2 regions of the Shewanella sp. SM23 genome follow, and region 1 is predicted to be linked to the other one. Evidence: predicted binding sites of a transcription regulator. Region 1 holds the regulator's gene; the other holds the start of a gene.
What was found. Region 1 encodes sigma-54, which starts transcription at its own class of promoters, with help from an activator protein. Its sites were predicted from a motif close to GTTGGCACGNNNNTNGNNT; they were not measured.

Region 1 (18,683 bases):
ACACGGCCTTAACAGATCTTAATTAAACGGATTAACCAAAATCATGGTTTCGTTACGATCAGGACCCGTAGAGATAATGTCGATAGGTGTTTCTAATAACTCTTCAAGACGCTTGATATAATTGATCGCTGCTTGAGGCAGTTGCTCAATTGATGTCGCGCCAAAAGTCGACTCGCTCCAACCCGGCATAGTTTCATAAACCGGCGTAACCAGTTCATAACCTTCAGCGGCAAGCGGAGTGACTTTAGAGATAGTGCCATCAGGATTCTGATAACCGACACAAATCTTCACTTCTTTCAGACCATCAAGTACATCTAACTTAGTCAAGCAGAAGCCGCTAACACTGTTGATTTGAACTGCGCGGCGCATTGCTACAGCATCCAACCAACCTGGACGACGCTTACGACCCGTTGTTGCACCAAACTCATGACCTTTAGTACCTAAATGATCGCCGACTTCACATAATAGTTCAGTTGGGAATGGACCTGCACCTACGCGAGTGGTGTAAGCCTTCATGATACCTAAGACATAGTCTAAGTGACGCGGACCAAAACCTGAACCCGTCGCAACACCACCGGCAGTGGTATTTGAAGAGGTTACAAATGGGTATGTTCCGTGGTCGATGTCGAGTAATGTACCTTGAGCGCCTTCGAACAGAATTGGCTCACCGGCTTTACGCGCAGTATCCAATAGTTCAGTCACATCAACACACATGCTCTTCAGATAATCGGCCATAGCCAACGCATCTGCTAGCGTTTGCTCGTAATCAACCGCTTCGACTTGATAGTACTCTGTCAGCATAAAGTTATGGTATTTCATAACTTCTTTCAGCTTTTCAGCAAACAGTTCAGCATTGAACAGGTCGCCTACTCGCAGACCGCGACGAGAGATCTTGTCTTCATACGCAGGTCCAATACCACGGCCAGTTGTACCAATAGCTTTATTACCGCGCGCTTTTTCACGGGCAATATCAAGGGCACAATGGAAGGGAAGGATCAGCGGACACGCTTCAGAGATCAACAGACGTTCCTCAACAGGAACTCCACGATCTTTCAGCATGTTGATCTCTTTCATCAGGGCGTCAGGTGCAAGCACCACACCGTTGCCAATAATGCATTTCACATTATCGCGCAGGATACCCGATGGGATCAGATGAAGAACGGTTTTTTCACCGTCGATAACCAAGGTATGACCAGCATTGTGGCCGCCTTGATAGCGCACTACATATTTTGCCTGTTCTGTTAGAAGGTCGACAATCTTACCTTTTCCTTCGTCACCCCATTGGGTGCCGAGAACAACTACGTTTTTGCCCATTATTTGCTGCAAGGTTGCGGTTAAAAAAGAATTTTAACAGATCTTAGTTAATAAGGGCAAGCAGGCTATTTTTCATGCAAAAATAACCCAAAGAACGACTCCAGCCGTGACTAATGCCCCACCAAGTCGCTGGATAACTTGCTGATTTTGATGGGAGAGTTCATTTAAATAACGACGCCATTTATTTGGGAATAATAATGGCCCAAGGCCTTCCAAAACCAACACAAGTGCCACTGCTAGCATAAAAATTTGAAAAGTCATGCTTACCTCAAACTCACTCGCTTAATATAAATTTATTGTATATCAGCATACTCCAACCAAAGAGTTTTCTTATACCGTCAATTTTTAGCCAATAAAAAACCCAGCATAGGCTGGGTTTTTTGATATTCCAAAAACGAATTAACGCTTAGAGAATTGTGGCTTACGACGTGCTTTACGTAGACCCACTTTCTTACGCTCAACTTTACGAGCGTCACGGGTAACGAAACCAGCAGAACGTAGAGATGGACGCAGTGCTTCATCTAATTGCATCAGAGCACGGGTAATACCGTGACGGATTGCGCCTGCTTGGCCAGTGATACCACCGCCTTTAACAGTTACATAGATGTCCAGCTTGTCAGTCATTTCAACTAACTCTAAAGGTTGACGAACAACCATACGAGCAGTTTCACGACCAAAATACTGATCCAAAGGACGTTGATTTACAACGATGTTGCCACTACCTGCTTTAGCGAAAACGCGAGCTGTAGAGGTTTTGCGACGGCCAGTGCCGTAGTACTGAGTTGCAGCCATTTGCTTAATCCCGTTTAGATATCAAGAACTTGAGGTTGTTGTGCAGTGTGGTTATGTTCTGCGCCAGCGTAAACTTTCAGTTTACGGAACATGGCACGGCCCAGAGGACCTTTTGGTAACATACCCTTAACTGCTTTCTCGATGATCATTTCTGGCTTTTGCGCTTGCAGCTTTTCAAAGCTGATTTGCTTAATGCCACCAGGGAAGCCTGAATGCGAGTAGTACGTTTTGCCTTTCGCTTTGTTACCAGTAACAGTCACTTTTTCAGCATTAACAACGATGATGTAATCACCGGTATCAACGTGTGGAGTGTATTCTGGCTTATGCTTACCGCGTAAACGGACAGCGATTTCAGTAGCGATACGACCTAAAGTTTTGCCGTCTGCGTCGACGACGAACCAGTCACGAGTTACAGTTTCTGGTGTAGCAGTAAAAGTCTTCATTATTACAAAAACCCAAAGTTAATTTTCTGTCTCACATGCTGTCTGCATTTGCAAACAACACAAAATTGCCTTTTAGTACCCCTTCGAGCACCGACTTCGGCTTACAACTTCCGCCCAATTGGCGGAGTAACGTGGGCAGGTGGCGGAGTATAGACAAAGCTGAGTTAAAAATCACCTGATATTTTGATAAAAATTATAAAATATCGACCAATCGGACTTGTCATCCTAAGGATTAACAAGCCTCTGGTGATTTAAGGCTGCAGCTAATGCAAAACTCTTACACTACTGGGTTACGGCAGGTGTTCGGTTTTTAAATAATCGTGGGATTGCATCTCAATTAAGCGTGAACGGCAACGCCTAAATTCGAAGTTAAGCAAACCATCGGCATAAATATCTTCGAGTGGCACTTGAGCCGATACAATCAGCTTTACATTGCGCTCGTAAAATTCGTCGACCATAGCTAAAAAACGTCTTGCGATGTCATCGCCTGTCAAAAAGGCGCCCATTTGTTCTATGCCACTCACGAGGACAGTGTGATAAATCCGCGCAAGTTCCATGTAATCACGCTGGCTTCGTGGACCATCACAGAGCGCTCTAAAATCGGCCAACAATACGCCCTGCGCCTGCTGTCGAATACTAATACTGCGGCCTTCTATTTCGATGTCAGCAGTAAGCACCTCAGACTCAGGCGCTAACTGACTAAAATAACGTATCAGATTGGCATCAGCTTGTGCATCTAACGGATGATGATAAATCTCTGCTTGCTCAAGGGTACGCAATCGATAGTCAATGCCAGAATCCACATTGAGTACTTCACAATGTTGATTAATTAAGGCTATCGCAGGTAAGAAACGTGCGCGCTGTAAGCCATTTTTATATAAGTCGTCGGGGATAATATTCGAAGTTGCAACCAGTACAACGCCTTCTTTAAATAACGCTTGAAACAGCGTACCTAATAGCATGGCATCGGTAATATCAGAGACAAAGAATTCATCGAAACAGATAACGCGATATTTTGCAGCCATCTTTTTCGCAATCACCAACAAGGGATCGCGCACGCCTTTCAGCTCATCTAAATCTAAATGTAGCTGATGCATGAAACGATGGAAGTGAGCCCGCAGCTTTTGATCGCCAGGCAAGGCATCAAAAAAAGTATCCATCAGGTAAGTTTTACCGCGCCCAACTCCGCCCCAAAGATACAGGCCTTTAGGTGATGCTGGTGCCGATTTTAAGCCTAATGCGCTAAACAATTTCCCTACAATAGAACTCGGCTCTTCTGCCGTAGTTAAGTCTTCATAGACACGTTGTAACGCCTTAACGGCAATTTCTTGAGCCGGATCATGGGAAAAACCGTCACGGGTAAGATCTTTTTGATAATGCTGCCAAGGGCTTAACTGAGGCACGTTTAAATTCTCTTATGTCCTTTATTAAAACTGTGACGATATTAGCACGGCCAATATGACGCAGGATATATTAATGCAGAATACGACTTTTACCTTAACGCTAAACTGCATACAAACGTCTAATAAGCATCTATGCTGTAGGTCATTTTAATCGGCAAAATCCGCTAATATTGGGGCTTGAAAAATCCTAATCTCGCCCACAGATTTCTGTTCAGAAACAAGTATGAAACAGCCGACAAAATAGGCTAAAAAAATTAACATTTATTAATATAATGAACTTTTTCAATAAGGTGCGAGTCAGAGTGATTACCTAGGCAAATAGCCGGTACCGATACAGATTTGATCTGGCACTCGCACGATTGCTGATGCATTACATCCAGATCTTTCAACCCTTATTTGGAGTTATGAATAGATGAAAACAAAATTATCTGTACTTTCAGCCGCAATGTTAGCCGCGACCCTGACTATAATGCCTGTCGTCTCACAGGCCGCCATTCCACAGACGGTTGAGGGACAATCCATTCCAAGTCTTGCGCCTATGCTTGAGCGTACGACGCCCGCAGTCGTATCAGTAGCAGTAACGGGGACTCATGTTTCTAAGCAAAGAGTACCTGATGTTTTCCGTTACTTTTTCGGCCCTAATGCGCCACAAGAGCAAGTGCAAGAACGTCCTTTTAGAGGCTTAGGCTCAGGCGTCATTATTGACGCAGAAAAAGGCTATATCGTCACGAACAACCATGTGATTGACGGTGCTGATGATATTCAAGTTGGTCTTCACGATGGCCGTGAAGTAAAAGCAAAACTGATTGGTACTGACTCAGAGTCAGATATCGCATTATTGCAAATTGAAGCGAAAAATCTCATCGCAATCAAATCCTCTGATTCCGATGATTTACGCGTAGGTGACTTTGCCGTTGCCATTGGTAATCCCTTCGGTTTAGGTCAAACCGTCACCTCGGGCATTGTTAGTGCTTTAGGCCGTAGCGGCTTAGGCATTGAAATGCTGGAAAACTTTATTCAAACCGATGCCGCGATTAACAGTGGTAACTCGGGTGGCGCACTCGTCAATCTTAACGGCGAGTTAATTGGGATTAACACCGCAATCGTAGCACCGGGCGGCGGTAACGTCGGTATTGGCTTTGCCATCCCTGCTAATATGGTGAAAAACCTCGTGGCACAAATTGCCGAACACGGAGAAGTACGCCGCGGTGTATTAGGTATTTCGGGACGTGATCTCGATAGCCAACTCGCCCAAGGTTTCGGTTTAGACACTCAACACGGCGGCTTCGTGAATGAAGTAGCCAAGGGCAGTGCCGCAGAGAAGGCCGGTATAAAAGCAGGTGATATTATCATCAGCGTTGATGGCCGTGGTATTAAGTCATTCCAAGAACTGCGGGCTAAAGTCGCCACTATGGGTGCAGGTGCTAACGTTGAGTTAGGACTCATCCGTGACGGTGATAAGAAAACAGTTAAAGTGACCTTAGGTGAAGCGAGCCAAACCAGTGAAACAGCGGCTGGTGCCGTGCATCCTATGCTGCAAGGCGCGTCCTTAGAAAACTCATCTAAGGGCATTGAAATTACCGATGTCGCACAAGGCTCACCCGCGGCCATGAGTGGCTTACAAAAAGGAGATGTGATTGTCGGTATTAACCGTACTGCGATTAAAGATCTTAAGACACTTAAAGCACAACTTAAAGATCAAGAAGGTGCCGTGGCACTGAAGATAATGCGTGATAAGAGCATGTTGTATTTAGTCCTACGTTAATCGACAAAATAGGCCATTTTTTCTGCCATAGATGAGCATAGGGAGCTTAGGTTCCCTATGCTTACATCGATTAAACATGTTAATCTAACTCACCTTTTTCTAGATCCATCCTGCCATGACTATAAAAGACACTCTGTTATATCTCGGTAAAGCCACCCTTTTCGGCCTTATCATGGCGGCCATGTTTTTATTGGTGACACGTTATATCGATAACCAATCCCTCGGTAGTAGTCTGCTACAAACCCGTGCCAACAACACAGTCGAGCTATCCTTTGCCAAGGCGGTACGCCGTGCAGCTCCTGCCGTTGTGAATATTTATAGCCTCAGCATAGATCAGAATCGGCCGCTTAATTCAGGCTCACTTCAAGGTCTAGGTTCTGGGGTGATAATGAGTAAAGAAGGTTATATTCTCACTAATTATCATGTCATTAAGAAAGCCGATGAGATTGTTGTCGCCCTGCAAGATGGACGCAAATTTACCTCTGAAGTGGTTGGCTTCGATCCTGAAACCGATTTATCGGTACTCAAAATTGAAGGCGATAACTTACCGATTGTCCCCGTTAATCTCGACAGTCCGCCTCAAGTCGGTGATGTCGTACTCGCTATTGGTAATCCCTACAATTTAGGCCAGACCATTACCCAAGGCATCATCAGTGCCACGGGGCGTAACGGCTTAAGTTCAGGTTACTTAGACTTCCTACAAACCGATGCAGCGATTAATGCGGGTAACTCGGGTGGCGCACTCATTGACACTAACGGCAGCCTTATTGGTATTAATACCGCAGCATTCCAAGTGGGTGAAGAAGGTGGCGGCCATGGGATTAACTTCGCTATCCCGATTAAATTAGCCCACAGCATTATGGGTAAGTTGATTAAAAACGGCCGCGTGATCCGTGGTGCTTTGGGTATTTCAGGTGAACCTATCAACCCTGTCATTGCACAAATTCTCAATCTGCCCGATTTAAAAGGTGTGGTCATTATGGGTGTCGATCCAAATGGCCCAGCGGCCCGTGCCCAGCTAATGCCAAGGGATGTGATTATTAAATACGATGGTGAAGATGTGCCAGGCGTTGAAATGCTAATGGACCGTATCGCTGAAACTACACCGGGTAAGAAAGTGATGATGACTGTGATACGCCAAGGTAAACAACAAGAGTTACCTGTGATTATCGATGAGAAGGTTGTGATCGATAACTAGAGCGTCACTCAGTATTACAAGCTCAACTGCAGAAAACAAAAAACCAGCTTTTAGCTGGTTTTTTTAATGATTCAAAATTAGCTTAAATCAGTAACAGATCACTGAATACGCACAACCTGTGCGCCTAAACCTTGAAACTTATTCTCAATATGCTCATAGCCACGATCTAAGTGATAGATACGATCGACAATCGTCTTACCATCGGCCACTAAGCCCGCAATCACTAGACTCGCTGACGCACGTAAATCCGTCGCCATTACCTGAGCACCACTTAAAGATTCAATCCCTTGAATGATGCAGGTGTTGCCTTCAAGCTCCATGGTAGCGCCCATACGGATAAGTTCAGGCACATGCATAAAACGATTTTCGAAGATAGTCTCAGTTATGGTTGCCGTGCCTTGTGCTAAGGCATTGAGCACACAAAACTGCGCCTGCATATCGGTTGGGAAACCAGGATAAGGTGCAGTCTTGATATTCACCGCCTTCGGACGTTTACCCTGCATATCGAGCTCAATCCAATCTTCGCCCGTAGTAATCGTCGCGCCTGCATCTTCAAGTTTTGCGATAACCGACTCCAGTGAAGCAGGATCGGCTTTTAAACAACGAATACGGCCACGAGTCACCGCAGCGGCCACCAAAAATGAACCGGTTTCGATACGATCTGGCATCACGCGGTAATTACAGCCCTGTAAACGCTCAACCCCTTGAATACGCAATGTCGCACTGCCTACACCAGTGATTTTTGCACCCATGGCAATTAAGCAATTAGCGAGATCGATCACTTCAGGTTCACGGGCCGCGTTTTCAATCACGGTTTCGCCATCGGCTAATGCTGCGGCCATCAGTAAGTTTTCGGTCGCACCAACACTCACCATGTCCATAAAGATATGTGCGCCTTTAAGACGACCATCAACACGGGCCTTGATATAACCTTCTTTCACTTCAATCTTGGCGCCCATCATTTCGAGGCCATGTAAGTGCAAGTTCACTGGTCTTGCGCCAATGGCACAGCCACCAGGCAATGACACGTCAGCAGTACCATAACGAGCCAATAACGGCCCTAAGATCAAGATAGAAGCACGCATGGTTTTCACTAGATCATAGGGAGCGCAAAACTCATTCAGATTAGTGGTAGAAATGCGGATCTGTCCGTCACCGAGTTCAGTCACTTCAGCGCCGAGACAGCGTAATAATTTACAGCTCGTACTCACATCACGCAGATTGGGCACGTTAGAAACCACAAAATCGGTTTCAGCCAATACACCCGCCATCAGAATAGGCAAAGCTGCATTTTTAGCACCCGAAATAATCACATCACCGGCAAGCGGGGGGCTTGCCTGAATTGTTAGTTTATCCACTTTTCCTCACTAGCTAGGCATGTTGAAAACTTTTTCGCGTTTCCATTGAGTCGGCGTGAAAGTTTTGATCGTTAATGCATGTAATTCACCGCTGGCAATGTGTGCCGTCAACGGTGCATAAATGGCTTGTTGCTGTTTGACTCGGCTCATACCATCGAAGCATTCACCTACGGCGATCACTTTATAATGGCTACCATCCGAGCTAGCGTGAACTTCTTCAAGCCCTAACGCATCACGTAAAATCTGTTCGATTAAGCTGCATTCCATGAAATCTATTACCCTATTCTCAATGCGCTTCTTCGGTAAAGAAGGCATCTAAATCATATAAATCAATTAGTTTTTTAAGTTGTGGTGAAGCAGAACTCAATACAAGTTGGCTGCGATGTTCACGCACTAACGCCAGCAAAAATGCCATGCCAGCGCTATCACTGTATTCGAGCCCAGACAGAGACAATATCTGGGTTGACTCATTTAGCAGTTGTTGCCGCTGTGGCCAAAGTGTAATGACATCAACTTGGGTTATGCGCCCTTTGAGATGACAAACTGTCCCCTGTTGCACAAATTCAATCACGACTGTGACTTCCCTGACTTAGCCTTCATGACCACTTTCTCTTTAGTGCGATCTTCGAGCATCTTAATCACGGGATCGATACCCTGTTGGCGAATTAGATTAGAGATTTCCGACTGCTTAGAAGACAGTAAGCTCACACCTTCGGCAACTAAATCAAATGCCTTCCATGAGTCATCCTTTAAACGGCGCGCCTTAAACAACAGTTTAATCGGTGGGCGACCGGCTTCGATGATCTGCACGTTTACATCGACCATTTTCTCTTTGCTAAAATCAATCCCAGGTGAGAATTCCACTTTTTGATTAGTATATTCAGTAAAGGCTTGGGCATAAGTAGAGATTAAATAACCTTCAAAAGCATTGACGAAACGATTGCGTTGCTCTTCGGTTGAATCCTTAAGATATTGGCCTAATACCTTATAAGAAGCGTATTTATAATCGACATAAGGCATGAGTTCTTCACGAACAATCACCTTTAAATGGTCTGAATTTGCATCGATTAATGCTTTATCTTTGTGAAAACGATCGAAGGTTTTATTGGCAACGGCTTTCACCATGGCATACGGATCTGTCGTATCGACAACCACATCAGCGGCGACTGCGCTCGTTGCCCCTAAAACCATCACTAACGGCAATAAAAAACGAGATAAGTTTTTAAACATAGCGGTAACCCCTATTTATCCTTCGAACCCATACTATATAAGAACTGACCAATCAGCTCCTCCAACACTAATGCCGAACGAGTGTCGTCAATCTTATCGCCATCTTTCAGCATACTGACATCATCGTCGACAAAACCCGGTGTTAACCCTAAGAATTGTTCGCCCAACAAACCCGAAGTCAAAATGGCTAAACTACTGGTTTCAGGGAATTTATCGTAACGCTTGTCCATCACTAATGTGACCACAGCCACTAACTTAACTGGGTCTAAATCTATGCTGCTCACTCGGCCAACGACAACACCGCCAACCTTGACTGGCGAACGCACCTTCAAACCACCAATGTTGGTAAAATTGGCTTGTATGGTATAAGTGCTATCGCTGCTTTTCACTTCAATATTGGCGACGTTAAAGACTAAGACCAAAAAAGCGGCCAATCCTGTTAAAAGAAACACACCCACTAATAATTCAATTTTTCGTGTCAACATGTTCAGCTACCACTCTGTTAATCCATCTAACCTGTGTCGAAATCCGCAGTGTTCCGTTAGCGGCCAAACATCAGGGCTGTCAGTAAAAAATCCAATGCCAATACAGCGAGGCTCGACTGAACGACAGTCTGGGTCGTTGCACGGCTGATGCCTTCCGGATTTGGGATCACTTGATAACCGCGATATAACGCAATCCAAGTGACCACTACGGCAAACACACCACTTTTGATCAAGCAGTTAACTATGTCCTGACGCCATTCGACAGACGCCTGCAGAATCGACCAAAACGCACCACTGTCGATCCCTTTCCATTCCACGCCAACAAGGTGCCCGCCATAAATACCTACAGCGGTAAACATCAACGCCAGCAATGGCATACTGATCACTCCAGCCCAAAAGCGCGGTGCAATAATCTGCCTTAATGGGTCAATCGCCATCATTTCTAAACTGGAAAGCTGCTCAGTACTTTTCATTAAACCAATTTCAGCGGTTAATGCTGAACCCGCCCGTCCCGCAAACAATAACGCGGTAACAACTGGCCCTAACTCACGCAGTAAACTGAGCGCCACCATAGGACCTAAGCTTTCTTCGGTGCCAAAACCAACTAAGATGTTGTAGCCTTGCAGTGCGAGCACCATGCCGATAAAGAGTCCTGAGACTAAAATAATCACCATGGATTGCACACCGACCACATAAATCTGGCGCACTAATAATGGAAAACCTTTACGCACGCGTGGCCAGCGAAAAATCGCGCCCCACAGCATAAGGCCTGCACGGCCAAAGCCGAGCACTAACTCAATCGCGCTGCGGCCTAAGTCGGCAATACTGTCGATTAACTTCACTTGCCAACTCCTTTTGCCATTAATTCTTGCTGGTAATCATTTGCCGGATAATGGAACGGCACAGGGCCGTCCGGAGCACCTTGAATAAACTGTTTCAGCTGCGGATTATCAGCGTACTTTAATTCTTCAGGGGTACCATGGGCGATGACTTTTTTGTCAGCCACCACATATACATAATCGGCAATGCCAAGCACTTCATCCACATCGTGGGACACCACAATTGAAGTCAGATTCAGCGCATCGGATAACTCACGAATGAGCTTTACTAACACGCCCATCGATATTGGGTCTTGCCCTGCAAAAGGCTCATCGTACATCACCATTTCAGGTTCAAGCGCTATGGCTCTAGCCAATGCGGCGCGGCGTTGCATACCACCGGACAACTCGCTTGGCATCATCTGAGCGGCACCACGTAAACCTACGGCTTCAAGCTTCATCAGCACGATAGTGCGAATAATGTCTTCAGGCAGTCCAGAATGTTCACGCAGTGCAAACGCCACGTTATCGAACACATTAATGTCGGTAAACAGCGCGCCACTTTGAAACAGCATGCTCATCCGCTTACGCAGACTAAATAATTCATTGCGACTCACGCCATGGATATCGTGACCGTCGAATAACACTTGTCCATGGTCAGGCGTTAATTGGCCGCCAATCAATTTCAACAGGGTCGTTTTGCCTATGCCGCTCGGCCCCATGATCGCCGTCACCTTGCCCCTTGGAATGGACAGGCTAATATCTTCATATATCACACGCTGACCGCGGCTAAACCCCAAATTACGGATCTCAACCAACGGCGTTTGTTCTTGAGTCATGCTTGATTCCGACATTTGCAAATGAGGTGATCCTAGTCTTCCTAGACTGACCAATCGAAGAGCCGCAAATTGTACGTAATTGCGCTTTAACCTACAACCGAATCGACACTATCGCCCTGCGATACTTTCAATTTGCCTCATTTACAGCGAAAATGCGCCCTAAGTTTTCACTCTGCACAGGTAAAATGTTACTTAATGTTTTCAACCTAGTTGCAGAATTGGCAGTATTGGCTAATTCGTTCGCACTTAGCTCACTCTTCGCCCACTTTTATCGGGGAGAGTCGATACGCAATTGCGCAATAGAGGCATCCCATAGGGTAATACCCGCTGCGATATGGGATAAATCCATTGAAATAAACGACAAAGACGATGATATTGCTCAAGACCTTCTGCCGCTAAACACGTTATTGTGCGTGAATAGCTAACGCAGCTGAACTTGACGAGTCGGATCAATCGCTCTAGCCTGCCGCAATTGTTTTGCTGTTTTCGGTAATTAACCACAGCAAGACATAAGCTAAATTGTCTGAAAACAAACTAATACTTGGCAGAAAGCCTATTACATATCATCTTTATCGCGTACCAAATTGTGCTATTCCAATCCCATCAATGGGGCGACAAAGACAATGCAAAAAGAGAGATAGACATGGTAGACAAATCACAACTGCGCCAATGGGGTTGTAAAGTTATCGACATTGAAAAGTCAGCCCTAGACAATCTTTATCAATATGTTGATTCGGCTGAATTTGCAGAAGCTTGCGAGTTGATCCTCAACTGCACAGGCAAAGTGATTGTCATGGGAATGGGCAAATCGGGCCATATCGGCAATAAGATTTCTGCCACCCTCGCCAGCACAGGAACGCCCGCATTTTTTGTGCATCCGGGTGAAGCCAGCCACGGCGATCTGGGTGTATTGGCCGATAACGATGTGATTTTAGCGATTTCAAATTCTGGTGAGTCGAGCGAAATCCTCACCTTAATGCCGGTCATCCAACGTATGGGCGTGCCCGTTATCGCGGTAACGGGTAAACCCGAATCGAATATGGCGCGATTATCTAAAGTGCATTTATGTATTGAAGTCCCAGAAGAGGCTTGCCCACTTGGACTAGCACCCACCTCAAGTACCACAGCAACCTTAGTGATGGGCGATGCCATCGCCATTGCGCTGCTGCAAGCGAAAGGCTTTACCCGTGATGATTTTGCTATGTCCCATCCCGGCGGTGCATTAGGACGTAAGTTGCTGTTAAAAGTCTGCGATGTGATGCACAGCGGTGATGACTTACCGCTCGTCAACCACGATATTTGCATCACAGAAGCCCTGTACGAAATCTCCAAGAAAGGCTTAGGCATGACGGCGATTATTGATGATCAGCGCAAACTGGTTGGTATCTTCACTGATGGTGATTTACGCCGCGTTATTGATGCCGAAGTGAATTTACGCACGACGCCCATTGCCGATGTGATGACCCGTAACTGCGTCACGATCACGGATAATGTATTGGCCGCCCAAGCACTGCAAGTGATGGACTCAAAAAATATCAACGGATTAATTGTTATCGATAAAGATCGCCATCCTATTGGCGCTCTTAACATGCTCGATATGGTAAAAGCAGGAGTCATTTAATGCCACAGCAAGGATTTTACGGCCCAATCAGTGATGATGTGTGGCAACGCGCGCAAAAGATTAAACTGTTAATCTGTGACGTCGATGGGGTGTTTTCCGACGGCCGTATTTACTTGAGCAATAGCGGCGAAGAGCTCAAAGCCTTCCATACCCGTGACGGTTATGGCGTGCGCTCACTCCTCACCAGCGGTTTCAACCTCGCCGTGATCACAGGACGTCAATCCAAAATCGTTGAAAACCGTATGACAGCCCTTGGTGTTACCCATATTTACCAAGGCGTAGACAATAAGTTCGAGCCCTATGAAGCATTGCTCGCACTTTATGGTGTCACCCCAGAAGAAGTGGCTTATATCGGTGATGATATTGTCGATCTCCCCGTGATGAATGTCGTCGGTTTAGCGGTCAGTGTTGCTGACGGCCACCCCTATGTACGCCAACACGCCCATTTTGTGACTACGCTCAATGGTGGCCACGGTGCACTGCGTGAACTCACAGATCTGTTACTCCTAAGTCAAAATAAATTCACTTCGGCCCATGGAATGAGTATATGAGTCGTGTGACACTCGCGATTATCGCTTTTTTTGGAACCGCACTAGCGCTTTACTGGCAAGTGCAGAACAAACACAGCGGTGATTCCGATAACAGAGTAAAAGATCAAAATACCCCAGATTTCATCGTTGAAGATCTGCGCAGTGTTGAGTTCAATGAGCAAGGACTAGTGAATAGCCGTGTGACGGCGAAACACATGGAACATTATGATTCAACGAATCAAACTTTCTTTACTCAACCTGTTTATCTTGTTTATCCAGACCAAGGTAAAGCACAATGGCAGCTCAGGGCAGATCAGGGCAAGCTAAACAAGGAAACTGGCAAGGTTGTATTAGAAAATAATGTTATTATCGATGCCATTAGCCCAGAAGAACCGATTCAGACCTTGTCCACCAGTTATCTGGAACTCGATCTCAACACTATGATAATGACCTCTGACCGTACCATTTACGTCACAGGGAAAGATTTTAATATTCAAGGCCAAGGCCTTTATGCCGACCTCAACGCGCAAGAAGTGCAATTGACCAGTCAGGTAGTAGGAACATATGAAGCAAAATAACGTATTACTTGCCAGCCTAATGCTAATTATGAGCATGAGTGCTTTCGCGAAAGTCGGCGACTTAAAGCAAGAAGTCAAAATTAAAGCTGTGAGCCAAACTGCGGATATCAAAAACAACCAGATCATCTTCTTTGGTCCAGTGGAAGTTACCCAAGGCTCAATAAAAATCCAAGCAAATGAACTGCGTGCATTTTCCGCTGAAGGTGAAAATAGCAAAACTTTGGTCGCCACAGGCAACCCTGCTACGTATAGCCAAATATTAGACGATGGCCGTCCTGCATCGGCGAGCGCGAAAGAAATTCGTTACGATATGGCGAGCCGCACCTTAACACTGAAAGGTATGGCGTCATTAGATCAAGCAGGTAGCCAAGTTACAGGCAATTTAATCCGCTATAACATGATTCAACAGAAATTGATGGCCGAGAGTACTGGCAGTGGTGACGATCGCGTGATCACTATTATTCAGCCTGAAAACTATCAAGATGATGCTAAATCAGACGCTCCGGCGGATAAACCTGTAAAAAAGCAGGACTCTAAATGACCCAAATCACCTTAAGAGCACAAAATCTGGCGAAAAGTTACAAGAGTCGCCAAGTGGTTAAAGACGTCAGTCTGACGGTAAAAACCGGTCAAGTCGTTGGCCTACTCGGTCCAAACGGTGCAGGTAAAACCACGACATTTTACATGGTTGTCGGGCTAGTGAAGAGCGATAAGGGACATATCTTTATCGACGATGATGATTTAACCGCAGATCCTATGCATCTGCGTGCCCGCAAAGGCATAGGTTACTTACCGCAAGAAGCCAGTATCTTTCGTAAGCTAACTGTTCATGACAACATCATGGCCGTACTGCAAACTCGTAAAGAACTTAAAAACGAAGAACGAGAAGAAGAACTAGAACATCTGCTCGAAGAGTTTCATATCACCCACATCCGTGACAGCCAAGGCATGTCATTGTCGGGTGGCGAACGTCGCCGCGTCGAAATTGCGCGGGCTTTAGCCGCTAATCCTAAGTTCATTTTGCTCGATGAACCGTTTGCCGGCGTCGATCCTATTTCGGTTATCGACATCAAGAAGATTATCGAACAACTCAAAAGTCGCGGCCTTGGCGTACTGATCACAGACCATAATGTCCGCGAGACATTAGATGTATGTGAACATGCTTATATTGTGAGTCACGGAAACCTTATTGCCGAAGGAACTCCAGCAGAGATCTTAGACAATCAGCAAGTTAGGGCTGTGTACTTAGGTGAACAATTCAGGCTATAGTTAATCGAGCGAAGCCAATGGAGGCAATTTATACCGCCATTGGGCTTCACTCAAGATAATAATAAGCGACCTCATCCAACAATAATAACGTAGGGATCAGCGGTAACATGAAAGCGTCACTCCAGCTCAAACTGGGTCAACAGTTAACCATGACGCCACAATTACAACAGGCCATACGTCTGTTGCAACTGTCGTCATTAGAACTGCAGCAAGAGATCCAGCAAGCATTAGATTCTAATCCCCTTCTCGAGCTGGAAGAGGATCAATTCGACGCCACTAAAACCCCTGTAAACCAAACGCTATCCGATACGGATTTCAGTGAATCTAGCACTCTGCCACCAGAAAAAGACAGCTCCACCATAGACACGGCAGAGTCGCTAACCAAAGAATCCATGCCCGATGAGCTCCCCATGGACACCACATGGGATGAAGTGTTTACCGCCTCCCCAAACTCAGGCCCCGGCGGCAGTCGTGAAGACGATATGCCCTTCCAAGGCGAGACCAGTGAAGGTTTGTACGAACACTTAGAATGGCAAAAAAACCTCACGCCGTTTTCTGAAACCGATTTAGCCATTGCCACCGCCATTATTGATGCCATCGACGATCAAGGCTATCTCACCCAAAGTACTGACGAAATCCTCGAAGCCATGGGCAATTCGGAGGTCGAGCTTGACGAAGTCGAAGCCGTACTCAAGCGCATTCAGCATTTTGATCCCATAGGCGTTGCCGCCCGCGATTTAAGTGAATGCCTGCTAATCCAACTGTCGCATTTCGCCGCTGATACTCCCAACCTAGAAAACGCCCGTATGCTGATCAAAGATCATTTAGATCTGATCGCCGCCCGTGATTTTAGGTTATTGATGCGTAAGACTAAATTAAAAGAAGATGAATTAAGGGATGGTATAGCACTTATCCAAACTCTCAATCCTCGCCCAGGTTTGTTGATCACGCCCAATAATGACGAATACGTTATCCCAGATGTGTCTGTGTCGAAGAAAAATGGCCGCTGGGTCGTTGAGCTTAATCCTGACTGCATGCCAAAAATCAATGTAAATCAACATTATGCTTCTATGGCACGCAGTACCAAAAACCAAGCCGATAGCCAATTTATTCGCGGCCATCTGCAAGAGGCTAAATGGTTTATTAAGAGCTTAGAAAGCCGTAACGACACTTTGCTTAAAGTTGCTAATTGCATAGTGCAATATCAGCAAGGTTTCTTTGAGTACGGTGAAGAAGCCATGAAACCTATGGTGCTTAACGATATTGCCGAAGCGGTAGAAATGCATGAGTCCACCATCTCACGGGTCACAACTCAAAAATACATGCATACCCCTAAGGGACTTTTTGAACTAAAATACTTCTTCTCTAGCCACGTCGGTACTGACGATGGTGGTGAGTGCTCATCCACAGCAATCAGAGCCTTTATAAAGAAACTGGTGGCAGCGGAAAACCAGAAAAAACCATTAAGCGATAGTAAGATGGCTCAACTTCTGGCAGAACAAGGGATCAACGTAGCCCGCAGAACCATTGCGAAGTACCGAGAGGCTATGCTTATTCCACCTTCTAATCAGCGTAAAAGTTTATAACCTACAGTGGATATCGGAGGACGTTTCTATGCAAATAAACCTAAGTGGGCACCATATCGAAATTACCGAATCGTTACGTGCATATGTAGAAGAAAAGTTTTCAAAACTTGAACGCCATTTCGAACAGATCAATAATGTGCACGTTGTGCTCAATGTTGAGAAAATGCAACAGATTGCCGAAGCGAGAATAAACCTCATAGGTGGTGAAGTTTTTGCTACTTCAGAGCATGCTGACATGTATGCCGCTATAGACGCCCTGATTGACAAGCTTGACCGTCAGGTTATTAAACACAAAGAGAAGTTAACAAAACACTAATAATGGAACTTTGTACCATACTGCGGCCGGAGTGCACTACCTGCGCCACTCCGGGCAGCAAGAAAAAGGTACTGGAACTCATCAGCGACTTAGTCGCTGCCCAGTACCCGACCCTCTCATCTCAAGAGATATTCGAAAGCCTAGTGGCGCGCGAAAAGATGGGGAGCACAGGTATAGGTAACGGCATCGCCATTCCACATGGTCGACTAGCCGATATAGATCAGCCCATTGCCATACTAATTAAGTGTGAAGAGCCGATAGCATTTGATGCTATCGATAAGCAACCTGTTGATATTTTATTTGCACTACTGGTGCCTGCAGACCAATGTCAGCAGCACTTAAGTACCTTGTCTTGCATGGCCGAAAAGCTGAGCGACAAGCAAATATTAAAGCAATTACGCAAGACGCATGATGAAACGGAACTCTATCAGGTAATCACTGGATGAAACTGGTCATAGTGTCGGGCCGCTCAGGCTCAGGCAAATCTGTCGCCCTTAGGGTACTCGAAGATCTCGGCTATTATTGTGTCGATAACCTTCCCTTGCCATTGATTGGCAGTTTGCTTGAGCAACTCAAAGGCAGTAACGATCTCGTCGCCATCAGTGTCGACGTGCGTAACATGCCTGAGCAGGATAAGGTCTTAGTGAAACAACTCGCTAGCCTACCTCCAGATACTGAGTTAACGAGCTTCTTCCTTAACTCCAGCGATAAAATTCTGCTTAAGCGTTACAGCGAAACCCGCCGTTTACATCCTTTGTCGAAGAGCCGAGTCTCTTTGCAAGAAGCGATAAAGCTGGAGGGGAAACTGCTCGAGCCTATGTCAAAACTGGTCGATCACTACATAGATACGTCGAATCTGAATATCTATGATTTAAGCGACCAAGTCAGACAAATTCTCCTTGGTAGTGTCGATAAAGAACTCGTGATCAACTTCGAGTCCTTTGGCTTTAAGCACGGAATGCCCACCGAAGCCGACTTTATGTTCGATGTGCGCTTCCTGCCCAATCCCCACTGGGAGTTGGCGCTGCGGCCATTGACTGGCTTAGATGAACCCGTAGCTGAGTTCTTAAATCGTCAACCACTGGTTAATAAGTTCATCTGGCAAATCGAAAATTTACTGGAGACTTGGCTGCCGCAT
Region 2 (13,730 bases), on a different contig from region 1:
GCGTTTATTATTGGCGATGGCAATTACCTTTGCGATAGCACCTGTTCTTCCTCCAACTCAAAATGTGGATTTATTTTCGTTAAGCGCAGTATTCATCACGGCGCAGCAAATTATTATCGGTGTTGCCATGGGGTTTGTGACTCAAATGGTGATGCAAGTCTTTGTGCTCACTGGACAGATCATTGGTATGCAGACCAGTTTAGGCTTTGCCTCTATGGTTGACCCTGGTTCTGGCCAACAAACACCCGTTATTGGTAACTTTTTTCTTTTATTGGCGACATTGATTTTCTTAGCAGTGGACGGCCATCTTTTGATGATCCGTATGCTAGTGGCAAGCTTTGAAACTTTGCCGATTTCTAATCAAGGCTTAACACTGACAAGTTATCGATCGCTGGCTGATTGGGGGTCGTATATGTTTGGTGCGGCACTCACTATGTCGATATCTGCGATTATCGCCTTGTTATTAGTCAACTTGTCCTTCGGGGTCATGACCCGCGCCGCGCCGCAATTGAATATTTTCTCTATTGGTTTTCCGATCACTATGATTGGTGGACTGTTTATTCTGTGGTTAACCCTAACACCGGTAATGGCACACTTCGATGAAGTATGGTCGACGGCTCAAGTGCTGCTTTGCGATATGTTAGCGCTCCAATGTAACGCTGATGGCTTGATATGATGGGATTAGGAGAAGCCCATGGCTGAAGAGTCAAGTGATGAACGTACAGAGGAACCCACGGGGAGGCGTCTAGAACAGGCGCGAACAAAAGGACAGATTGCACGTTCGAAAGAACTTGGAACTGCAGCGGTATTAATTTCGGCAGCATGTGGGTTTTATATGCTAGGCCCAAGTTTGGCCATTAGCCTAACTCGGGTGTTTGAAATTGTATTTACCATGGATAGGGCGCAAATTTTTGATACGAATGAAATGTTCAAAGTGTGGGGCGTTGTTGTGAGTGAAATAGCCTGGCCCATGGCTAAAATTATGCTACTGATTGTGGTTGTTGCGTTTATCGGTAACGTCTCTCTTGGAGGGATCAATTTTTCGACCCAAGCTATGATGCCAAAAGCCAGTAAAATGAGTCCCCTTGCTGGTTTTAAACGTATGTTTGGCGTACAGGCTCTGGTTGAACTCACCAAAGGTATTGCAAAATTTTCGGTAGTAGCGTTTTCTGCTTATTTTTTATTAAGCTTCTATTTCAATGACATTATGTTGCTGTCTAGCGACCATCTTCCAGGTAATGTTTACCATGCATTAGATTTGTTGGTTTGGATGTTTATCCTGTTATGTTCCTCGATTTTGTTTATTGTCGTCATCGATGTGCCGTTCCAAATTTGGAATCACAACAAGCAACTTAAGATGACCAAACAAGAAGTAAAAGATGAATATAAAGACACTGAGGGTAAACCTGAGGTGAAAGGGCATATACGGCAGATGCAACGTGAACTAGCACAAAGGCGTATGATGGCTGAAGTGCCAAATGCCGATGTGATTGTCGTTAACCCTGAGCATTTTGCTGTTGCGATTAAATACGATGTGCAGCGCTCTGCGGCTCCCTTTGTGATAGCGAAAGGTGTTGATGATGTGGCTTTTAAAATACGTGAGATTGCCCGCGCGCACAATATTGCGATTGTTTCGGCCCCACCACTTGCAAGGGCGATTTACCATACGACTAAGTTAGATCAGCAGATCCCTGAAGGTTTGTTTACTGCTGTCGCACAGATTTTGGCTTATGTATTCCAGCTGCGCCAATATCAAAAAGGACGCGGTCGTAAACCTATTCCTGTCCCACTCAATCAACCTATACCTGATGAATTGAAATACTAAATACTAACCACTAACCACTAGCCTCTGATGGTAGTCATTGGTAAAGCTGATGATGTCGAGTTCATTTGTTTTTTATGGCTAATTTTATGTATATCAATCAGTCACAGTACATATCTTTCCTTCATTAATGGCTTCAATCTTGTTGGCGCGTTTTTTGCTTTATGCTATGACACGTCAAAGTTTAGGTTATAGCGAATGGATGTTAAAGCGACTCTTGGTCAAGTAAAACAAATTAGGCTCAGCACTTTTAAAGGCATTGGCACGCCGGTGGTTGTGCTTGCTGCATTGGCCATGATTGTTTTACCCATCCCTCCATTTCTATTAGACATACTCTTTTCATTCAACATTGCGTTAGCTCTCATCGTATTGCTGGTGGCTATTTATACCGATAGACCCTTAGATTTTGCTGCCTTCCCAACTGTGTTACTGGTGGCGACGTTATTACGCCTTGCGCTCAACGTTGCCTCTACTCGTGTGGTTTTACTTGAGGGTCATAATGGCGGTGATGCCGCGGGTAAGGTGATTGAAGCCTTCGGTTCTGTGGTGATCGGTGGTAACTATGCCGTTGGTCTAGTGGTCTTTATCATTTTGATTATCATCAACTTTGCGGTGGTGACTAAAGGTGCAGGTCGTATCGCAGAAGTCAGTGCCCGCTTTACCTTGGATGCTATGCCTGGTAAGCAAATGGCAATCGATGCTGACTTAAATGCTGGAACCTTAAATCAAGACCAAGCGAGAATACGCCGTGCCGAAGTGACCCGTGAAGCCGATTTCTATGGTGCGATGGACGGTGCGTCCAAATTCGTTAAAGGGGATGCGATTGCCGGTATCATGATCTTAGTGATCAACATCGTAGGTGGTTTTATCATAGGGATTGTGCAGCATGGCTTAAGTTTCTCGGAAGCGGTTGAAATTTATACCTTACTGACTATCGGTGATGGTTTAGTGGCGCAGATCCCTGGTCTATTATTGTCAATCGCCGCAGCCTTGATGGTGACTCGTCAAAACGAGTCAGGTGATATGGGCCAAATGATGATGAGTCAGATGTTTGACAGTCATAAGTCATTGGGTATCGCCGCCGGAGTCCTGTTTGTAATGGGTATTGTTCCTGGTATGCCGCACATGGCGTTTTTAAGCTTTGCCTTTATGACTGCTGGTGCAGCTTATTTTGTTTATAAACGAAATGAAAACAAACGTCTTAAAGCGCTAGAACAAGTGAAATCGGGTCCAATAGAAAGACAAGATAAAGAGCCTAAAGAGCTAGGTTGGGACGATGTACATCATGTTGATACTATTGGTCTTGAGGTTGGATATCGTTTGATCCCTCTGGTAGACAAGGGCCAAGGTGGCGAGTTACTAAGCCGCATTAAAGGCGTGCGTAAAAAGTTGTCTCAGGAACTAGGCTTCTTAGTGCCCGCGGTGCATATTCGCGATAACTTAGATTTATCGCCTAATGCGTATCGCATTTCATTAATGGGCGTCGTCGTCGGAGAGGCAGATATTCGTCATGATTGCGAATTGGCGATTAATCCTGGTCAAGTCTATGGCAAACTCGATGGTATCGAAACGCGCGATCCCGCTTTTGGCCTAGAAGCGGTATGGATCGCTCCTGAGTTACGTGAGCACGCACAAACATTAGGTTATACCGTCGTCGATGCCGCCACTGTTGTTGCAACTCATATTAGTCAATTACTCACAAATAATGCCGCTAAGTTGTTAGGCTACGAAGAAGTGCAACAACTGATGGATATGCTTGCGAAACACTCACCTAAGCTGGTTGATGGCTTTATTCCAGATATCATGCCACTAGGACATGTCGTAAAAGTGATGCAGAACCTATTAAATGAAGGGGTTTCAGTTAGAGACTTGCGTACTATAGTGCAAACTTTGTTAGAATATGGCACTAAGAGCAATGACACTGAAGTCTTGACTGCCGCTGTACGTATCGCTTTGAAACGTATGATAGTTCAGGAAATCTCAGGCCCAGAGCTCGAAATCCCCGTCATTACTTTGGCGCCAGAGTTGGAACAGATGTTGCATCAGTCAATGCAAGCAACCGGTGGCGATGGTCCTAATATTGAACCCGGTCTTGCAGAACGCATGCAGCAGTCCCTTGCCGATGCGGCTCAAAAGCAAGAAATGGTCGGACAACCCGCCATATTGTTGACGTCAGGTATGTTACGCGCGACGCTGTCACGCTTTGTTAAACATACTATTCCTAATCTCAGAGTCATTTCATACCAAGAAATACCTGATGAGAAGCAAATACGTATCGTATCTGCAGTCGGCCAGTAGAGGACGCATAAGTGAAGATTAAACGATTTTTTGCCAAAGACATGCGCGCCGCACTGGCCCAAGTGAAAGAAACACTCGGCTCAGATGCCGTCATTATGTCAAATAAAAAAGTGAACGGTGGCATCGAAATTGTCGCTGCCGTTGACTATGACGAACCTAAATCGAAAACTGCAGCCACTGCGCCAGCACCGACCTTTATGGACGTGAGCGACGATCTCGTGTCCCTAGGTGCTAAGCAGCCAGTTCGTGTAGAAACTCGCGCTAAGCCAGCCGCACCAGCAGACTCATTACAAGCCTTACTTGAGAAGCAGCAAAGCCGTTTGAATCAACAAATGTCACATCAGCAAGTTGATGCCGAGTTACCAGCATGGGCTAAGGGCTTACAAGCCCCTACTGCTGTGAAACCAGAACGTCGTGAAGCACCTTCCTCATTTGATAAAAAGCCACAAACATCACAGAAACAAAGTGCTGATATTGAGGCTATGCGTGATGAATTAGCATCACTGCGTAATTTACTGACACATCAAGTATCCTCCTTGATGACGGAACATAAAAAACGCATCGATCCCGTTGGTGCTATGCTCGAAGCCAAATTGCTTGAGGCTGAATTCTCCCCTGCGGTTGCGAATAAATTAGCCGCGCTGAGCCAGCATTATACGCCAGCTGAATTAGTCAGAGCATTACCACAAAGTCTCGCTAATATGCTTGACAATCAGGGTGATGACATTGTGAAACAGGGCGGGGTAGTTGCATTAGTTGGTCCTACTGGCGTTGGTAAAACAACGTCATTAGCTAAACTTGCTGCCCGTTTTGCGGCACATCATGGTGCTGAACATGTTGCTTTAATTACCACAGATCATTATCGCATCGGAGCCTATGAGCAATTAGCAACTTATGGCAAAATAATGGGCTGCCCAGTAAAGCAAGCTCATGATCTAAATGAATTAGAGCAAATTCTCTATCAGTTTAGGAATCGCAAGCTAGTATTGATAGATACGGCTGGCATGGGACAGCGAGATATGCGCCTTTACCAGCAACTTGATAATTTAACTGCAAATAGCAGGATACCTATCCGCAGTTATCTGGTACTGTCTGCGACAGGGCAGCGCCGTGTGCTGCAAGATGCAGTCAATCATTTTAAACGCATTCCCCTATCTGGTGTCGTTCTCACAAAACTCGATGAATCTGTGTCGTTAGCAGGGGCATTAAGTGTGTTGATCCAAAACGGATTACCATTAAGTTATATTACTGATGGACAAAGAGTTCCTGAAGATATGAAAGTTGCGGATACCCTAGATTTAGCCCAGCAGGCACTCGCAGCGTTAGATAGTACAGAACAACAATCATTACAAGACACAGCGTGGTCAGATAATATGGCCTGTGCATTTGAGTAGATTTATGACCCTGGATCAAGCAAGTGGTTTACGTATGATGAATCAACCCTATAACGAAAAAGTGAAAGTAATCGCGGTCACTGGTGGTAAAGGAGGCGTGGGTAAAACCAGCGTTTCTATTAATACTGCTGTGGCATTAGCCGAAAAAGGCAAGCGTGTCTTGGTACTTGACGCTGACCTTGGCTTAGCAAACGTCGACGTCATGCTGGGTATTCGTGCCGAGCGTAACCTCTCTCATGTTCTCTCTGGTGATGCAGAGCTTGACGATATTATCGTGCGTGGTCCTAAGGGGATAGGCATAGTACCTGCCACCTCAGGAACACAGGGGATGGTGGAATTAAGCCCTGCGCAACATGCTGGATTAATCCGTGCATTTAGTGAGATGCGGACTCAGTTTGATATTCTAGTCGTAGATACTGCGGCTGGGATCTCAGATATGGTGCTCAGTTTCTCACGTGCTTCGCAGGATGTGTTAGTCGTTGTTTGTGATGAACCCACTTCGATTACCGATGCCTACGCCCTGATTAAAATTCTCAGCCGTGAGCATGGTGTGTTCCGTTTTAAAATAGTTGCCAATATGGTGCGTAGTTTACGCGAAGGTATGGAATTATTTGCTAAACTCAGTAAAGTGACCGACAGATTTTTAGATGTCGCACTTGAATTAGTCGCCACGATTCCATTTGACGAAAACTTACGTAAATCTGTTCGTAAACAAAAATTGGTGGTTGAAGCTTATCCTAAATCACCAGCGGCGATTGCGTATCAAGGATTGGCAAATAAAATTTTGAGCTGGCCTGTGCCGCAGCAACCTGGTGGGCATTTGGAGTTTTTCGTTGAGCGTTTAGTACAACGACCAGATTTTCAAGAGGAAAAAACGAGTGAATAAAGCCGCTGCGTATACTTGTTTAGACAATAAATCGTCGATCGTTGAACAGTATGCTCCGTTGGTTAAAAGAATTGCGCATCATTTACTCGCCAGACTACCTGCATCTGTGCAGTTAGATGATTTACTCCAAGCTGGGATGATGGGGTTACTAGAAGCATCATCCAAGTTTGATGGTGGCAAGGGTGCGAAATTTGAAACCTTCGCCGGCATACGCATACGTGGAGCCATGTTAGATGAAATTCGTCGTGGCGACTGGGTCCCTCGTTCCGTTCATCGTAACAATCGTAAGGTTGCACACGCTATTGATGAGTTAGAGCAAGAACTGGGCCGTGATGCACGCGACACAGAAATTGCAGAAAAACTTGATATGACGCTCGATGAGTACCATCATATTCTTAACGATGTTTCTGTCGGAAAAATCATAGGGATAGAAGATTTAGGCGTATCTCAGGATATACTTACAGTGAGTGATCGGTCCGATGATGATTCATTTGAAGCATTAGCTGAGAACCAATTTCATTCTGCTCTGGTTGAGGCAATTAAATTATTGCCTGAAAGAGATGCATTAGTGTTATCCCTGTACTACGATGAAGCATTGAATTTAAAAGAGATTGGCGCCATTCTTGAAGTCAGTGAATCGCGGGTTAGCCAGATATTAAGTCAGGCAATGTTGCGATTGAAAGCTAAACTCAAGCACTGGACATAAGTATAATTATTAATCGAGCACAGAATGTCAGCTCACCGGAGGAAACCTTGGACAAGAATATGAAGATTCTCATTGTTGACGATTTTTCGACAATGAGGCGTATCATCAAGAACTTGTTGCGAGACTTGGGGTTTAATAACACCCAAGAAGCAGACGATGGCTCAACAGCCCTGCCGATGTTGCAAAAGGGGGATTTTGATTTTGTTGTTACAGATTGGAATATGCCTGGTATGCAAGGAATCGATCTGTTAAAAGCAATTCGCGCTGATGATTCGCTAAAGCATTTACCCGTATTAATGGTAACTGCTGAAGCAAAACGTGAACAGATTATTGCTGCCGCTCAAGCGGGAGTGAATGGTTATGTGGTTAAGCCTTTTACCGCTGCAACGCTGAAAGAGAAGTTAGATAAAATATTCGAACGACTCGCTTGAGCAAGGATGAGCTATGAAGTCACAAACATCAGGGCTCATCACGCTCGAGCAAGCTCAGCATTTAGTTGAATTATTAAGTGCAGGTGAGCAAAGTCAGGCAGATGATTTATTTCGGGAGCTTGCTGCTCCACTGCAACGAGAATTATTCGAAGAAGTAGGTAAATTAACTCGGCAACTTCATAGTGCGCTGATGGATTTTCAAGTTGATAATCGTCTTGCTGAATTAGCCAATACAGAGATCCCCGATGCCAAGCAACGTTTAAATTACGTTATTGACATGACCGAACAAGCTGCAAATAAAACCATGGATGCGGTTGAAGAATGTTTACCTTTGGCTAATGCCGTGACCGTAAATATTCAAAATGTCATGCCATCTTGGGACAGATTAATGCGACGCGAGATAGCGCTGACTGAATTTAAGGGCCTTTGTCACGATGTACAAGACCTTATGTCTCGTAGTGCAAATGACTCGACTCGATTACGTGAATTGCTTAATCAAATTTTGATGGCGCAAGATTTTCAAGACTTAACAGGACAAATAATACGTCGTGTTATTGATCTAGTAATGGAAGTAGAAAGTAATCTGGTTTCTATGCTGACGGTATTTGGTGAGCAACCTATGATTGAAAGTCAGATTGCTCAGAAAAATAATATTGAAGCAGAAGGCCCGATAATGAATGCCGAGCTTCGTCAAGATGTGGTAACGGGTCAAGACGAAGTGGATGATCTTCTATCGAGTCTGGGTTTCTAACTGGGAGTCAATTTGATGGCCTTTGATGTAGATGAAGAGATACTCCAGGACTTTTTAATCGAAGCCGGTGAAATTTTAGAGCTTCTGCAAGAGCAACTCGTTGCGCTTGAAAATAATCCTGATGATACTAACTTGCTGAACGCCATTTTCCGAGGTTTTCATACCGTTAAAGGTGGTGCTGGCTTTCTTAGCTTAACTCCCATGGTTGATGTTTGTCATGAGGCTGAGAATACCTTCGATTTATTGCGGACAGGCAAGCGTAGCGTTAACGCAGAGTTGATGGATATTATTTTGCAGGCTGTTGATGCAATTAATACCATGTTTGCGCAAACCCAGCAGGGCGAGCAACAAGATCCCGCCGACTCAGGTTTGTTAGCGAGACTTAAAATGCTCAGTTCAGGTGCGCCTTTGCCATCTGAAGTCGCTTCTGTCAAGGTTGTAGAGCCAGAACCTGTTGTTGAAGTCATTATTGATACTCCTACCCTTCAAGAAATCCCTGCTGACATAAGTGATAACTCATCTTCCATTGAAAATACGTCTTCAAGTATCGATGATATCAATGATGCTGAATTTGAAGCTTTATTGGATGCGCTTCATGGTTCAGGAAAGGGACCAGCGGTCGCTGCTACCACATTTGTATCTGAGCCTGTTGCTGTCAAGCCTGCTGCACCAATTAAAACACCTTCAACATCAGGTGATGACATCACTGATGATGAGTTCGAGGCGTTACTGGATGAACTTCATGGCTCAGGTAAATTTAAAGCTGAGGCTGAAGTGCCTGTTAAGCCTAAGGTTGTGGCAACACCTGCGCCTCAACCGATTGTAGATGCTGATGAAATTACCGATGATGAGTTTGAGCGATTACTCGATGAACTCCATGGGAAAGGCGGAGCACCTGCGAAAGCTGAAGTAAAAGCGCCTACGCCCCCTGTTTCGACTGTAGCACCTACTGCTGCACCACATGCTCCTGCGCCAGTAAAAGCCGCAGTACCAGCTCCTGCCCCAGTCGTTGCTGCAAAACCTAAGGTGGAAATTGCGGTTGTCGATAAAGCACCTGCTAAGGCTAGCTCTGCGAATGTGCCTCAGGGTGAAACAACGGTACGTGTAGATACTGCACGACTCGACCAGATCATGAATATGGTGGGTGAGTTAGTGTTAGTGCGTAATCGATTGGTGAGCTTAGGCATCAGCCGTGATGATGAGGAGATGTCGAAAGCTCTCGCGAACTTAGATCTCGTTACTGCCGATTTGCAAGGCGCTGTGATGAAAACCCGTATGCAACCGATCAAGAAAGTGTTTGGTCGTTTCCCTCGGGTGGTACGTGATCTTGCTCGTACACTAAACAAAGAAATTGATTTGATCATGGTCGGTGAAGAAACTGACTTAGATAAAAACCTCGTTGAAGCGCTTGCCGATCCACTCGTCCACTTAGTGCGTAACTCTGTGGACCATGGTATCGAGATGCCAAACGAGCGTGAAGCCAGTGGTAAGCCAAGAACGGGAACGATTACCTTATCTGCAAGCCAGGAAGGCGACCATATACTGCTGAAAATCGAAGACGATGGCGCAGGCATGGATCCTGAAAAACTCAAAAAAATTGCCATAAACCGTGGTGTGCTCGATGAAGATTCTGCTTCGCGGATGACAGACAGCGAAGCCTATAATTTGATTTTTGCACCAGGTTTTTCAACTAAAGTTGAGATTTCAGATATTTCAGGCCGTGGTGTTGGGATGGACGTGGTAAAAACTCGTATCACCCAGCTGAATGGCACTGTACATATTGATTCCATGAAAGGTAAGGGAACGATACTTGAGATTAAAGTACCGCTAACACTGGCGATTATGCCTACCTTAATGGTCGATGTCGCTAAACAAGTGTTTGCATTACCTCTATCTAGCGTGAATGAGATTTTCCATCTCGATCTCACAAAAACTAATATTGTTGATGGGCAACTGACTGTCATAGTACGTAATAAGGCCGTACCTTTGTTCTATTTGGAACACTGGCTACATAGAAACAAAACGACCTTTAAACATGGCGATAAAAAGCATGGTCATGTGGTTATCGTGCAATTAGGCATGATGCAAATTGGTTTTGTAGTGGATGCCTTAATAGGGCAAGAAGAGGTCGTTATTAAACCTCTTGGCGCTATGTTACATGGCACACCTGGGATGGCTGGTGCGACAATTACATCGGATGGTGGTATTGCACTGATCTTAGATGTTCCTGGATTGCTAAAGCATTATGCGAAAAGTAAGAATTAGTTTCCAAGCTAAGGAATGGAATGGCCATTAAAGTATTAGTCGTTGATGACTCAAGTTTTTTCAGACGACGTGTTAGTGAAATAGTCAATCAAGATCCTGAACTGGAAGTTATCGCGACGGCCTCAAATGGGGCCGAAGCGGTGAAGTTGGCTGCTGAGCTTAATCCCCAAGTTATCACTATGGATATTGAGATGCCTGTCATGGATGGTATTACTGCTGTTCGTGAGATCATGGCTAAGTGTCCGACTCCGATCTTGATGTTTTCTTCTTTAACCCATGATGGCGCTAAAGCAACGTTAGACGCTTTAGATGCTGGTGCATTAGATTTTCTGCCTAAACGTTTTGAAGATATTGCGACCAACAAAGATGATGCCATTTTATTGTTGCAACAAAGAGTTAAGGCATTGGGACGACGCAGAATGTTTCGTCCGATTGCACGTCCTGTGGTCGCGCCAACACCTAGCGTGCGTCCAACAGGTAGCGTTTTAGGTACAACGAGTATATCGGCTCATACGCCTGTCGCAGCTCCTGTTAGAACCTCAACGGCAACGACGATTCGTGCAAGTGGTAAACAGTATAAATTATTGCTGATCGGTACATCTACTGGTGGTCCGGTTGCGCTGCAAAAAATACTCACGCAGTTTCCGGCAAACTATCCGCATCCTATTTTATTAATCCAGCATATGCCTGCTGCCTTTACCCCTGCATTTGCGAGTCGTTTAAATGGCTTATGTAAGATTGAAGTGAAAGAGGCCGCTAATGGCGATCTTCTTAAACCGGGTTGCGCATATTTAGCGCCAGGTGGTATGCAAATGATGGTTGAACGTACTGGAGCAAGTGGCCGATTAAAAGTTATCACAGGCAGTGCTGATATGAATTATAAGCCCTGTGTGGATATCACCTTTGCTTCTGCTTCTAAAGCCTTTAGTGGTGATGTGCTTGCTGTTGTATTAACTGGCATGGGGGCGGATGGCAGAGAAGGCGCACGTATGTTGAAAGCTGTAGGCGCAACCATTTGGGCGCAAGATGAAGCCAGTTGTGTGGTTTATGGTATGCCACAAGCCGTTGCGAGTGCAGGGATTGCCACCCAGTCGATAGCCTTAGACAACATGGCCGAATGTATTTTAAAAGAGTCTGTTCGTGTCTAAAAACCAATATCCGATGAGCACAAATAGTGTGCTCATCATTTTGTTGATGGGCATAGCCATTTTGGTTCTTGGTGCCTTAAGCCTTGATTACAAACGTAAGAATAGTTTGCTGCAGGCGGATGTAAAACGTTTGGAATCGACTCAGGTGCTGTTAATGGTACCTGACGAACAGGCTGAGGCTATTGCAACTTGGTTAGCGTCTCATCCAGATCAGACTAAAGCAATGTTGCAATTAGCGGCTCCTGGTGAGCAGAAGGCTGTAGCGATTGGTCCTGAGCCGGTACAAAATAGCATTCCGCCTTTGCTGGGCGAACCAGATACTGAAATAGATACGGCGAAGGAAAAAACTAATCTGGAATCCTCTATTCCTAAACAGCTTCAAGCGCCAGAAAAAGAGGTTAAAGCTGTTTCTCAGACAATTGCCCCCCAAAATGCAGAGATGCTGCCCGTGGTGATATCTGAGAATGCCGATGGTGTCAAAGTGATTAGTTTGCCCAATGGCGGCATTCGAGTCACGACCAGAAAAGAGCAGTAATTTTTAGAATTTGTGAACTCACAATTTTCTAGTTCATTAGCATATTAACCAGTATAGGTAGGGGTCACTTCTTGAAAGTCTGGACCATAGCGAATCAAAAAGGTGGCGTAGGTAAAACCACGACGGTAGCGAGTTTAGCGGGAACATTAGCTAAGCGTGGCAAGCGTGTTCTTATGATAGATACCGATCCACATGCTTCGTTAGGTTATTACTTAGGTATTGATTCTGAAGAGGTTCCAGGCTCGTTGTTTGATGTTTTTCTTGCCCATAAAAACCTTTCTAAGGAACTCGTTTTATCCCATGTTGTGCCAACCTTAGTCGATGGTTTGGATTTATTGCCTGCAACTATGGCATTGGCTACCTTAGACAGAGCCTTAGGTCATCAAGAAGGAATGGGATTAGTACTACGTAATTTATTAGCACTGGTTGCTGATGATTATGATGTTGCTATCGTTGATTGCCCACCCGTACTCGGGGTATTAATGGTCAATGCGCTTGCGGCAAGTCAGCATATCATTATTCCTGTGCAGACGGAGTTTCTTGCCATTAAAGGGCTAGAGCGGATGATTAAAACAATGGAGTTAATGGGGCGATCTAAGAAGACGCGTTACAGTTACACTGTTGTGCCAACCATGTACGATAAACGCACCAAAGCATCACCTGCGGCTTTGCAAGTTCTTGGTGCCGAATACAGTGATACTTTGTGGAAAGACGTTATTCCAGTAGACACTAAGTTTAGAGATGCCAGTTTGGCACATTTACCAGCATCGCATTATGCGAGTGGTTGCCGCGGCGTTAAAGCCTATGAAAGATTATTAGATTTCTTATTAGTTGGGGAGTTTGGCCATGTCAAAATCGGTTGATGAAACTGTTTTTGATTTTTTCGCATTATTGCTACAGGAAGACGACAGTCCAAACCAGATTGTTTCCCCTCAAAGCATTGTAAAAGCAGACTCAAATCAAAATGTTGCCGTTAATCAAACGGAGGCAGCATTGCTCGATGCGGCTATTTTGGCTGAAAATGGTCGCACTGCCGCACCGCAGAATGTAGAGAAGGCCATAACGCCTACTGCGCAGTTGCAGCCAAAAGCGGCGCCAAGACAACATGAGTTTGTTGCTCCGGTAAGCCAGGTTGTAGCTCAAGTGAATAAGCAAGCGTTAGAGAAATTATTAGCGCCAGTACTAAAGACTGCAAGGTTAGAACCGATACCACCTTCAGTAGAGATAGCGCCACCTATTGATGTTCAACCCGTTGTGGTGGAAGTACCAAAAGCTCAGCCTGTTGTTAATGAAACCGTTGCTGATGAAATCGTTGAGCCAGTGGTTGTGCCAGAAACACAAGTCGGCATTACGCCTCCTAGTGTGACAAAAGATTTGCAAGAAGTGCTCGATGATGAGTTTCAGGTACTATTCTTTAAAGTAGCAGGGCTGACATTGGCTGTGCCTTTGGTGAGTTTAGGCGGAATAGTAAAAGTTGAGCGGATAAACCACATC

Region 2: a site for sigma-54 is predicted at 1,967-1,985, ahead of flhA (flagellar biosynthesis protein FlhA). Genes of this name have one in related genera too.

The regions. Positions count from the first base shown of each region.
Region 1 covers NZ_JAKKRM010000019.1:66,116-84,798, forward strand. The annotation lists gene L5L98_RS18805 (adenylosuccinate synthase) at 19-1,314, opposite strand; gene L5L98_RS18810 (DUF2065 domain-containing protein) at 1,387-1,575, opposite strand; gene rpsI (30S ribosomal protein S9) at 1,714-2,106, opposite strand; gene rplM (50S ribosomal protein L13) at 2,121-2,549, opposite strand; gene zapE (cell division protein ZapE) at 2,840-3,952, opposite strand; gene degQ (Do family serine endopeptidase DegQ) at 4,365-5,717, shown strand; gene degS (outer membrane-stress sensor serine endopeptidase DegS) at 5,833-6,915, shown strand; gene murA (UDP-N-acetylglucosamine 1-carboxyvinyltransferase) at 7,014-8,273, opposite strand; gene L5L98_RS18845 (BolA family protein) at 8,283-8,540, opposite strand; gene L5L98_RS18850 (lipid asymmetry maintenance protein MlaB) at 8,560-8,844, opposite strand; gene L5L98_RS18855 (phospholipid-binding protein MlaC) at 8,841-9,503, opposite strand; gene mlaD (outer membrane lipid asymmetry maintenance protein MlaD) at 9,515-9,988, opposite strand; gene mlaE (lipid asymmetry maintenance ABC transporter permease subunit MlaE) at 10,045-10,830, opposite strand; gene mlaF (phospholipid ABC transporter ATP-binding protein MlaF) at 10,827-11,645, opposite strand; gene L5L98_RS18875 (KpsF/GutQ family sugar-phosphate isomerase) at 12,289-13,266, shown strand; gene kdsC (3-deoxy-manno-octulosonate-8-phosphatase KdsC) at 13,266-13,817, shown strand; gene lptC (LPS export ABC transporter periplasmic protein LptC) at 13,814-14,374, shown strand; gene lptA (lipopolysaccharide transport periplasmic protein LptA) at 14,361-14,915, shown strand; gene lptB (LPS export ABC transporter ATP-binding protein) at 14,912-15,643, shown strand; gene L5L98_RS18900 (RNA polymerase factor sigma-54) at 15,751-17,229, shown strand; gene hpf (ribosome hibernation promoting factor) at 17,258-17,545, shown strand; gene ptsN (PTS IIA-like nitrogen regulatory protein PtsN) at 17,548-17,991, shown strand; gene rapZ (RNase adapter RapZ) at 17,988-18,683, shown strand, end outside.
Region 2 covers NZ_JAKKRM010000003.1:299,190-312,919, reverse strand. The annotation lists gene fliR (flagellar biosynthetic protein FliR) at 1-676, shown strand, start outside; gene flhB (flagellar biosynthesis protein FlhB) at 695-1,825, shown strand; gene flhA (flagellar biosynthesis protein FlhA) at 2,021-4,120, shown strand; gene flhF (flagellar biosynthesis protein FlhF) at 4,132-5,514, shown strand; gene L5L98_RS06095 (MinD/ParA family protein) at 5,519-6,400, shown strand; gene L5L98_RS06090 (RNA polymerase sigma factor FliA) at 6,393-7,106, shown strand; gene cheY (chemotaxis response regulator CheY) at 7,154-7,537, shown strand; gene L5L98_RS06080 (protein phosphatase CheZ) at 7,551-8,288, shown strand; gene L5L98_RS06075 (chemotaxis protein CheA) at 8,304-10,553, shown strand; gene L5L98_RS06070 (chemotaxis response regulator protein-glutamate methylesterase) at 10,574-11,701, shown strand; gene L5L98_RS06065 (membrane anchored protein in chemotaxis locus) at 11,715-12,236, shown strand; gene L5L98_RS06060 (ParA family protein) at 12,308-13,099, shown strand; gene L5L98_RS06055 (chemotaxis protein CheW) at 13,083-13,730, shown strand, end outside.